3 linked regions of the Streptomyces liliifuscus genome follow. The protein of the gene in region 2 interacts with the protein of the main gene of each other region in a pairwise test. Links are inferred from orthologs where the notes say so. Each region holds a gene or a part of one and is shown on either strand. Other genes may lie near its edges.

Region 1 (3,021 bases), 4.5 Mb from region 2 along the record:
TGCCGGACCGCCGTAGAGCCCTGTACGTGACCGATCTCGCCTACCCGGCCCGGGGGCGGCGCTACTGCGACGAGGACATCTTCCTGACCTCCCGACTGCGCGACGACTTCGATGTCGCCCTGTGCCACCCGCTGGACGCCGCCGCGCTGATGGACGCCTTCGACGTGGTCGTGGTCCGCAACAGCGGGCCCGTGCTGCACTACCAGCGGGAGTACGACGCCTTCCGGGAGCGGGCCAAGGCGGGCGGCACGCGGGTCTACAACCCGTTGACCGGCCGCGGTGACATGGCCGGCAAGCAGTACCTGCTGAATCTGACCACAGCAGGACACCCGGTCATCCCGACCGTCGACCGGCCCGAGGACCTGCACCTGCTGCCCGAGACCGGCCAGTACGCGGTCAAGCCGAAGGTGGGCGCGGACTCCATAGGCCTGGCCTTCGTGCCCCGCGAACAGCTCGACGGCCTCGCCTACGGCGACATCCTGGTCCAGCCGCGCATCGACTTCCGCTACGAAGTGTCCTTCTACTACGTCGACGACGCCTTCCAGTACGCCCTTCACGCCCCCGATCCCGAGCGGCGCTGGGTCCTCGAGTCCTACGAGCCCACGGACGCCGACCTGGCCTTCGCCCGGCGCTTCATCGACTGGAACACCCTCGACCACGGCATCCAGCGCGTGGACGCCTGCCGCACCAGGGAAGGCGCGCTGCTCCTCGTCGAGCTGGAGGACCTCAACCCGTATCTGTCCCTGGACCTGGTCCCCGACCGGACCCGTGACTCCTTCGTGGCGAGCATGACGGAATCGGTCCACCGCTTCCTGGATGCCCAGCCCCGCGGCTGAGACCGCCGGGGGCACAAGTCACACGAATCGATCTGCGACACTGGTACAGCCATGCCTAAGCCCGGAGAACTTACTTTCGTTGCCCCCCGCGGAGCCAAGAAGCCGCCGCGGCACCTTGCCGATCTCACGCCTGCCGAGCGTAAAGAGGCGGTTGCCGCGGTCGGTGAGAAGCCGTTTCGTGCCAAGCAGCTGTCGCAGCACTACTTCGCGCGGTACGCGCACGACCCGGAGCAGTGGACCGACATCCCCGCGGGATCGCGCGCCAAGCTGCAGGAGGCGCTGCTTCCCGAGCTGATGACGGTCGTGCGGCATCTCTCCACCGATGAGAACACCACCCGCAAGACCCTCTGGCGGCTCTTCGACGGCACGCTCGTCGAGTCCGTGCTGATGCGCTACCCGGACCGGGTCACCATGTGCATCAGCTCGCAGGCGGGCTGCGGGATGAACTGCCCGTTCTGTGCGACCGGGCAGGCCGGTCTCGACCGGAATCTGTCCAGCGCCGAGATCGTCCACCAGATCGTGGACGGGATGCGGGCGCTGCGGGACGGCGAGATTCCCGGTGGGCCGGCCCGGCTCAGCAACATCGTCTTCATGGGCATGGGCGAGCCGCTGGCCAACTACAAGCGGGTCGTCCAGTCCATCCGGGCCCTCACCGACCCCGAGCCGGACGGGCTCGGGCTGTCGCAGCGGGGGATCACCGTCTCCACGGTGGGTCTGGTCCCCGCCATCAACCGGTTCGCCGACGAGGGCTTCAAGTGCCGCCTCGCCATCTCCCTGCACGCACCGGACGACGAGCTGCGCGACACGCTCGTACCCGTGAACACGCGGTGGAAGGTGCGGGAAGTGCTGGACGCCGGCTGGGAGTACGCGGCCAAGTCGGGGCGCAGGCTCTCCATCGAGTACGCGCTCATCCGGGACATCAACGACCAGGCGTGGCGCGGTGACCGGCTCGGGCGGCTGCTCAAGGGCAAGCCCGTGCATGTGAACCTGATTCCGCTGAACCCGACCCCCGGCTCCAAGTGGACCGCCTCGCGGCCCGAGGACGAGAAGGCGTTCGTCGAGGCGATCGCCGCCCATGGCGTGCCCGTCACCGTCCGGGACACCCGTGGCCAGGAGATCGACGGGGCCTGCGGACAGCTCGCGGCGACCGAGCGGTAGGTTTCGGCCGGTGGCCGGGAGGTAGTGTGGCTCCGTAAGCACATCGCCCGTCACATCTTCATATTCCGACAGGGGAGCGCCACAGCGCTGAGAGTGCGGGACAGCCCGCAGACCCTCTGAACCTTGCCCAGGTCATTCTGGGTAGGAAGTTCGGTCACTACTCAAGCTGTTGCGCCCTGCCCGGGATCCGACCGAGGTCCCGGGCAGGGCCGCGTCTCTTCCTGGTCACCCCAGGAGGAATTCAGTGAGCACCACCAGGAAGTTCACGGCCGTGGCCGTGGGAATCGGCCTCGCCGCGCTCACCGCGTGCGGTTCGTCCGACTCCGGCGACGAGGGCTCCGGTTCCAAGACCGTGACCCTCGTCAGCCACGACTCCTTCGCGTACACCAAGGCCGTACTGAAGGAGTTCGAGAAGGAGTCCGGTTACAAGGTCAGGGTCCTCAAGGACGGCGACGCCGGTACGGCCGTCAACAAGGCCATCCTCACCAAGGACAACCCGCAGGGCGACGTCTTCTTCGGCGTCGACAACACACTGCTGTCGCGGGCACTCGACAACGGGCTCTTCCAGTCGTACGAGGCCAAGGGCTCGGAACTCATCCTGCCGCAGTACCGGGTCGACCAGGACAAGCACCGTGTCACGCCCATCGACTCCGGTGACATCTGCGTCAACTACGACAAGGCCTACTTCAGCAAGCACAAGCTGGCCCCGCCGACGTCCTTCGACGACCTGATCAAGCCCGAGTACAAGAACCTGCTCGTCACCGAGAACGCCTCGACGTCCTCGCCCGGTCTCGGCTTCCTGCTGGGGACTGCCGCGAAGTACGGGGACGACGGTTGGCAGGGGTATTGGAAGAAGCTCAAGGCCAACGGCGTGAAGGTGGTCGACGGCTGGGAGCAGGCCTACAACGTGGAGTTCTCCGGGTCCGCCGGCGGCAAGAAGGCCAAGGGCGACCGGCCGCTCGTCGTCTCGTACGCCTCGTCCCCGCCCGCCGAGATCATCTACGCCGACCCGAAGCCGAAGACCGCG
Region 2 (3,000 bases):
GATTGAGGCGAGACTGCGCCAGAAATTGCCCCGAATTGACTCGGTTGACGTCGTGCGTTCCTGGCCCCATGGAATCGGGCTGAAAGTGATCGAACGCACTCCGGTTCTCATTGCCGAAAAGGGCGGAAAGTTCGTCGAAGTGGACGCCAAGGGCGTGCGTTATGCCACGGTTTCGCGCGCCCCGAAGGGCGTTCCCGCGCTGGAATTGGCGGTGTCCCGGTCCGCGGGCCTGCGCCGCTTCGGGACCGACCGGCTGATGCGCGAGGCGGTGCGCGTCACGGGTTCCCTTCCGGCCGCGGTCGCGCGTGACACCCAGGTCGTCAAGGTCCGTTCGTACGACTCCATCTCGCTGGAGTTGAGCGGCAACCGGACCGTGTTGTGGGGAAGTGGCGAGAAGAGCGGCGTCAAGGCCCGTACGCTCAGCGCTCTCATGAAAGCCGCTCCAGAGGCGCGGCACTTCGATGTCAGCGTTCCCACCGCCCCTGCGTCATCGGGGAGTTGACGCACATCCGCGCAGGCCAGCACCCTGGTTGGGCAGCGCTACGGCTGATCACATAGGGTGAAAAGAAAAACGGGAGGTTCGGCGTGTTCGTTGAACGTGCGCCACTTGTCGACTTAGTGTCCTGTTCGGAAGAGTCCAAGGAACAGACACACTGGTAACCCTAAACTTCAGCGTTAGGGTTCGGGTCGGCGTTCGGACCGTCCCATTCGGCATCAGTCGTCGGATCGCGAACGTGCGAGGCGGCGACACGTAACTCGAGGCGAGAGGCCTTCGACGTGGCAGCACCGCAGAACTACCTCGCAGTCATCAAAGTCATCGGTGTCGGCGGCGGTGGTGTCAATGCCATCAACCGGATGATCGAGGTCGGTCTCAAGGGTGTCGAGTTCATCGCCATCAACACCGACGCCCAGGCGCTGTTGATGAGCGACGCCGACGTCAAGCTCGACGTCGGCCGCGAACTCACCCGCGGACTCGGCGCCGGAGCCAACCCGGCCGTCGGCCGCAAGGCGGCGGAGGACCACCGCGAGGAGATCGAGGAGGTCCTCAAGGGGGCCGACATGGTCTTCGTGACAGCCGGCGAGGGCGGCGGCACCGGCACCGGCGGCGCACCCGTCGTGGCCAACATCGCCCGCTCGCTCGGCGCGCTCACCATCGGCGTGGTCACGCGTCCGTTCACCTTCGAGGGACGGCGCCGCGCCAACCAGGCCGAGGACGGCATCGCGGAACTCCGCGAAGAGGTCGACACCCTCATCGTCATCCCGAACGACCGGCTGCTGTCCATCTCGGACCGCCAGGTCTCGGTCCTCGACGCCTTCAAGTCGGCGGACCAGGTCCTGCTCTCCGGTGTTCAGGGCATCACCGACCTCATCACCACGCCCGGTCTGATCAACCTCGACTTCGCCGACGTCAAGTCCGTGATGTCCGAGGCGGGTTCGGCGCTCATGGGCATCGGCTCGGCCCGCGGCGACGACCGCGCGGTGGCCGCGGCCGAGATGGCGATCTCCTCGCCGCTCCTGGAGGCGTCCATCGACGGCGCCCGAGGCGTGCTGCTCTCCATCTCCGGCGGCTCCGACCTCGGCCTGTTCGAGATCAACGAGGCCGCCCAGCTGGTGAGCGAGGCCGCGCACCCCGAGGCCAACATCATCTTCGGCGCGGTCATCGACGACGCGCTCGGCGACGAGGTCCGGGTCACCGTCATCGCGGCCGGCTTCGACGGCGGACAGCCCCCGTCCAAGCGGGACACCGTCCTCGGTTCGTCCTCCGCCAAGCGTGACGAGCCCACACCGGCCCGGTCGGGCGACAGTCGCCCGTCCTTCGGCTCGCTGGGCAGTGTCACGCCGAAGGAGGCCCCGGAGCCCACTCCGGAGCCGGTCAGCAACGAACTGCCGTCGGTCTCCCCGCCGGTCCCGCCGTCGCGGACGTACTCCGACAGTGCGGCCGAAGAGCTGGACGTGCCGGACTTCCTCAAGTGATACGACAGCGCGAGACCGTGAGCGGCGCGCACTTCGCCTTCACCGACCGGTGGGGCGGGGTGAGCGCCGTTCCGTACGAGGAGCTCAACCTCGGCGGAGCGGTCGGTGACGACCCCGCTGCCGTACTGACCAACCGGGCGTGGGCCGCCAAGTCCCTGGGGCTCGACGCCAGTCGTGTGGTCTGGATGAACCAGGTGCACGGCAATGACGTCGCCGAGGTCGACGGGCCGTGGACCGACCCCCGGTCCACTCCGCCGGTCGACGGCCTGGTGACCGCGACCCGGGGCCTCGCCCTCGCCGTACTCACCGCCGACTGCGTCCCGGTCCTGCTGGCCGACCCGGTCGCCGGAGTGGTCGCCGCGGCCCACGCCGGCCGGCCCGGCATGGTCGCCGGGATCGTGTCCGAGGCGGTCGACGCGATGGAGTCGCTGGGCGCGGACCCCGCGCGGATCATCGCCCGCACAGGCCCCGCCGTCTGCGGCCGTTGCTACGAAGTACCCGAAGCGATGCGCGCCGAAGTGGCCGCCGTCGAGCCCGCGGCGTACGCCGAGACGAGTTGGGGCACGCCGGCGGTCGACGTGACCGCGGGGGTGCACGCGCAACTGGAGCGGCTCGGGGTGCGCGACCGGGAGCAGTCGCCGGTGTGCACGCTGGAGTCCGATGATCACTTCTCGTACCGCCGCGACCGCACCACCGGTCGGCTCGCGGGCTATGTGTGGCTGGACTGATGGGGCATGACGGACCGTAAGGCTCAACTCGCCGGAAACCTGGCGAAAGTGGAAGAGCGTATCGCGGCGGCCTGTGTGGCCGCCGGGCGCAAGCGCGAAGAAGTGACCCTGATCGTGGTCACCAAGACCTACCCGGCCGACGATGTGCGGATCCTGTCGGAACTCGGTGTGCGCCACGTCGCCGAGAACCGTGACCAGGACGCGGCGCCCAAGGCCGAGGCCTGTTCCGATCTGCCCCTCTCCTGGCACTTTGTCGGTCAGTTGCAGACCAACAAGGTGCGTTCCGTGGTGGGTTACG
Region 3 (2,941 bases), 770 kb from region 2 along the record:
CGAGGGCGTGACCGTCACGGTCACGGTCGGCGTGGGCGTTGGCTCCGGTTTGGGCGGCAGCACGTCGTCACGTGGGTCCTTGCGCGGGGCCTGGACGACGACGCCGACGATGTCGAGCTTGGTGAAGGACACGTACGGCGTGACGTAGAGCGTGCGGGTCAGGTCGCCGCCGGAGGGGTCGACGCGGGACACGATGCCGACGGGGACACCGGGCACGAACGGCCGGTCGGCCTGGGATCCGAAGGTGACCAGCCGGTCACCCTTCCTGATCTTGGCCTTGCCGTTGAGCAGCTCCACGCGCAGCGGGCGGTCCCCCTGGCCGGAGGCGAAGCCCAGCTCGTCGGTGGCCTCCATGCGCGTGCCGACCGTGAAGTCGGGGTCGTTGGCGAGCAGCACGGTGGCGGTGCTGGGCCCCACGGTGGTGACGCGCCCGACCAGCCCGTCTCCGTTCAGGACGGTCATGTCGCGCTTGATGCCGTCGTTCGCGCCGACGTCGATGGTCACGGTCCAGGAGAAGCCCTGGGCCGCTCCTATGGCGATGACCTCGGCGCCCTTGATGCCGTACTGCCCGGCGCCGGCCGTCTTGAGGACCTTGTCGAGCTGTTTGAGGCGGCTGCGGTTACGGTCGTCGCTGCCCAGCTTCGCCTTCAACGCGGCGTTGTCGCGCTCCAGTTGGGCGATGCGGTCGTGGCGGCCGCCGGATCCCTTCACGGCCTCGATCGCGTTGCCGACGGGGTCGACCGCGGAGGACACCCCGTCCTCGATCGGGCCGAAGACCGTGGCGGCGGCCTGCCGGGCACCGTCGACCGGCGAATCCTTGCCACCGCGGATGTCCACCGTGATCAAAGCGAACGCGATGGCGATCAGCAGCACCAAGAGCAGCCGGCTCTCTCGTGTGTCCCTCACGTGCGGCGGCCGTGCCTTCCTCGTCGAATACGTGTATGGCTCACCCGGAAGATCCCCGGAGTACCCGGAGCGCGGACCCGCGGGGCGGCGTTATGGGGGAGCTTATGCCTGAATATCAACGATCCGCCGTACGAGAAGGGATCATCCCGTACGGCGGAATCGAAGAGTTACTTCATCTGCGCGGCTGGGCGTCCAGAACCTGCTGGAGCGCCTCGAACTCCTCGACGCACTTGCCGGAGCCGAGCGCCACGCTGTCGAGCGGATCCTCCGCGATATGGATCGGCATGCCGGTCTCGCGACGCAGCCGCTCGTCGAGACCGCGCAGCAGGGCGCCACCACCGGTGAGCACGATCCCGCGGTCCATGACGTCGCCGGACAGCTCCGGCGGGCACTTGTCGAGGGTGGTCTTGACCGCGTCCACGATGGCGTTGACGGGCTCCTCGATCGCCTTGCGGACTTCGGCGGCCGAGATGACTACGGTCTTCGGGAGGCCGGAGACCAGGTCCCGGCCGCGGATTTCGGTGTGTTCGTCATTGTCGAGGTCGTACGCGGAACCGATCGTGATCTTGATCTGCTCGGCCGTCCGCTCACCGAGAAGGAGCGAGTACTCCTTCTTGATGTGCTGGATGATCGCGTTGTCCAGCTCGTCGCCGGCGACACGGATGGACTGTGCCGTGACGATTCCGCCGAGCGAGATGACCGCGACCTCCGTGGTGCCGCCGCCGATGTCCACCACCATGTTGCCCGTGGCCTCGTGGACCGGCAGGCCGGAGCCGATGGCCGCGGCCATGGGCTCCTCGATGATGTGCACCTGGCGGGCGCCGGCCTGGGACGACGCCTCGATGACGGCACGGCGCTCGACGCCCGTGATGCCCGAGGGCACACAGACGACGACGCGAGGACGGGCGAGATAGCGCCGCTTGTGGATCTTCAGGATGAAGTAGCGGAGCATGCGCTCGGTGATCTCGAAGTCGGCGATGACACCGTCCTTCAGCGGGCGCACGGCAACGATGTTGCCCGGCGTCCGCCCGATCATCTTCTTCGCTTCCGCGCCGACCGCGAGGATGCCACCGGTGTTGGTGTTGATCGCGACGACGGACGGCTCGTTGAGTACGATCCCGCGACCCCTGACGTACACCAGCGTGTTGGCGGTCCCGAGGTCGACAGCCATGTCACGGCCGATGAACGACATTGAGTTCCCCATCAGGATTCGTCTGGCCTTCCCAAGTGGAGCTTTTGATGGCTTTTTAGGTCGGCGAGGGTGAGCGCTGTGACGTGAAGGCTTCCATCGTAGTCTCGCCTGCACGAACACCGCGCGAGGGTCTTCGCCATTGTGACCAGATGACGTGCCGCCCCGCTTCTGGAGACGGTCCATCGGGGGAACGCGTTCCCTCGATCGCCACGCATATGCCAACCGACAGCAGCCATTGTGCGCCGCTCCCAGGTCAGAAGCCCAGGTGCCTGACATGACATCAGAAGATTCCTGGTGAAGCGGGTTCCCGACGGGACGAACGGGTGGGTGCGGACTGAACAACGGGTGACGGGGCGGGGCGGCGGGGTCTGGGATGCGGGGCTTCGGTTTGCTGGACCTGGGAAGCCGGAGCTTAGCCCGGGCTTGCTGGGCCTGGACTACTGGGCTGGGCTTGCTTGGACCCGAGATTGCTGAGACTGGGCTGCGGGGCTTGGGCTTGCTGGGCCTGGGGGTGCCGGGCTTGGGCCCACTGAGCCTCGGGGGCCCGGGTGCTGAGTCTGGGCTTGCTGAGCCTGGGGGTGCCGGGCTTGGGCCCACTGAGCCTCGGGGGCCCGGGTGCTGAGTCTGGGCTTGCTGAGCCTCGGAGGCTGGGGCTGGGCTCGCGGGGCCCGGGTACTGGGTCTGGGCTTGCTGGGCTTGGGATGCCGGGCTTGGGCTCTGGGTCCGGGCGCTGGGCCCGGGATGTCGCGCCTCGGCTCGCTGAGCCCCGCAGGCTGAGTCCGGGCTCGGGCTTGCCGGCCCAGCGGCCTGGGCCTGCCGGGCTCGGGCTTGCTGGGCCCGGGC

What was found.
Region 1: the proteins of ftsZ (region 2) and rlmN interact in binary tests that used the Escherichia coli proteins (3 or more experiments, as listed by UniProt). The link is inferred for Streptomyces liliifuscus from one-to-one orthologs.
Region 3: the proteins of ftsZ (region 2) and JEQ17_RS30790 interact in binary tests that used the Escherichia coli proteins (3 or more experiments, as listed by UniProt). The link is inferred for Streptomyces liliifuscus from one-to-one orthologs.

What each region holds. Positions count from the first base shown.
Region 1 is NZ_CP066831.1:3,409,074-3,412,094, reverse strand. The notes cover bases 74-2,940. They hold rlmN (23S rRNA (adenine(2503)-C(2))-methyltransferase RlmN), read left to right. Parts: upstream 74-887; coding sequence 888-1,994; downstream 1,995-2,940. Other genes in these bases: JEQ17_RS14270 (thiamine ABC transporter substrate-binding protein), read left to right, coding at 2,239-2,940; JEQ17_RS14280 (ATP-grasp domain-containing protein), read left to right, coding at 74-836. In the rest of the region: more of JEQ17_RS14280, read left to right, coding at 1-73; more of JEQ17_RS14270, read left to right, coding at 2,941-3,021.
Region 2 is NZ_CP066831.1:7,914,188-7,917,187, forward strand. What follows is about bases 30-2,875. They hold ftsZ (cell division protein FtsZ), read left to right. Parts: upstream 30-777; coding sequence 778-1,974; downstream 1,975-2,875. Other genes in these bases: JEQ17_RS34060 (cell division protein FtsQ/DivIB), read left to right, coding at 30-502; pgeF (peptidoglycan editing factor PgeF), read left to right, coding at 1,971-2,702; JEQ17_RS34075 (YggS family pyridoxal phosphate-dependent enzyme), read left to right, coding at 2,709-2,875. Also shown: more of JEQ17_RS34060, read left to right, coding at 1-29; more of JEQ17_RS34075, read left to right, coding at 2,876-3,000. UniProt on the Escherichia coli protein: Essential cell division protein that forms a contractile ring structure (Z ring) at the future cell division site. The regulation of the ring assembly controls the timing and the location of cell division.
Region 3 is NZ_CP066831.1:7,143,265-7,146,205, reverse strand. What follows is about bases 89-2,875. They hold JEQ17_RS30790 (rod shape-determining protein), read right to left. Parts: upstream 2,099-2,875; coding sequence 1,079-2,098; downstream 89-1,078. Other genes in these bases: mreC (rod shape-determining protein MreC), read right to left, coding at 89-906. Outside these bases: more of mreC, read right to left, coding at 1-88. UniProt on the Escherichia coli protein: Forms membrane-associated dynamic filaments that are essential for cell shape determination. Acts by regulating cell wall synthesis and cell elongation, and thus cell shape.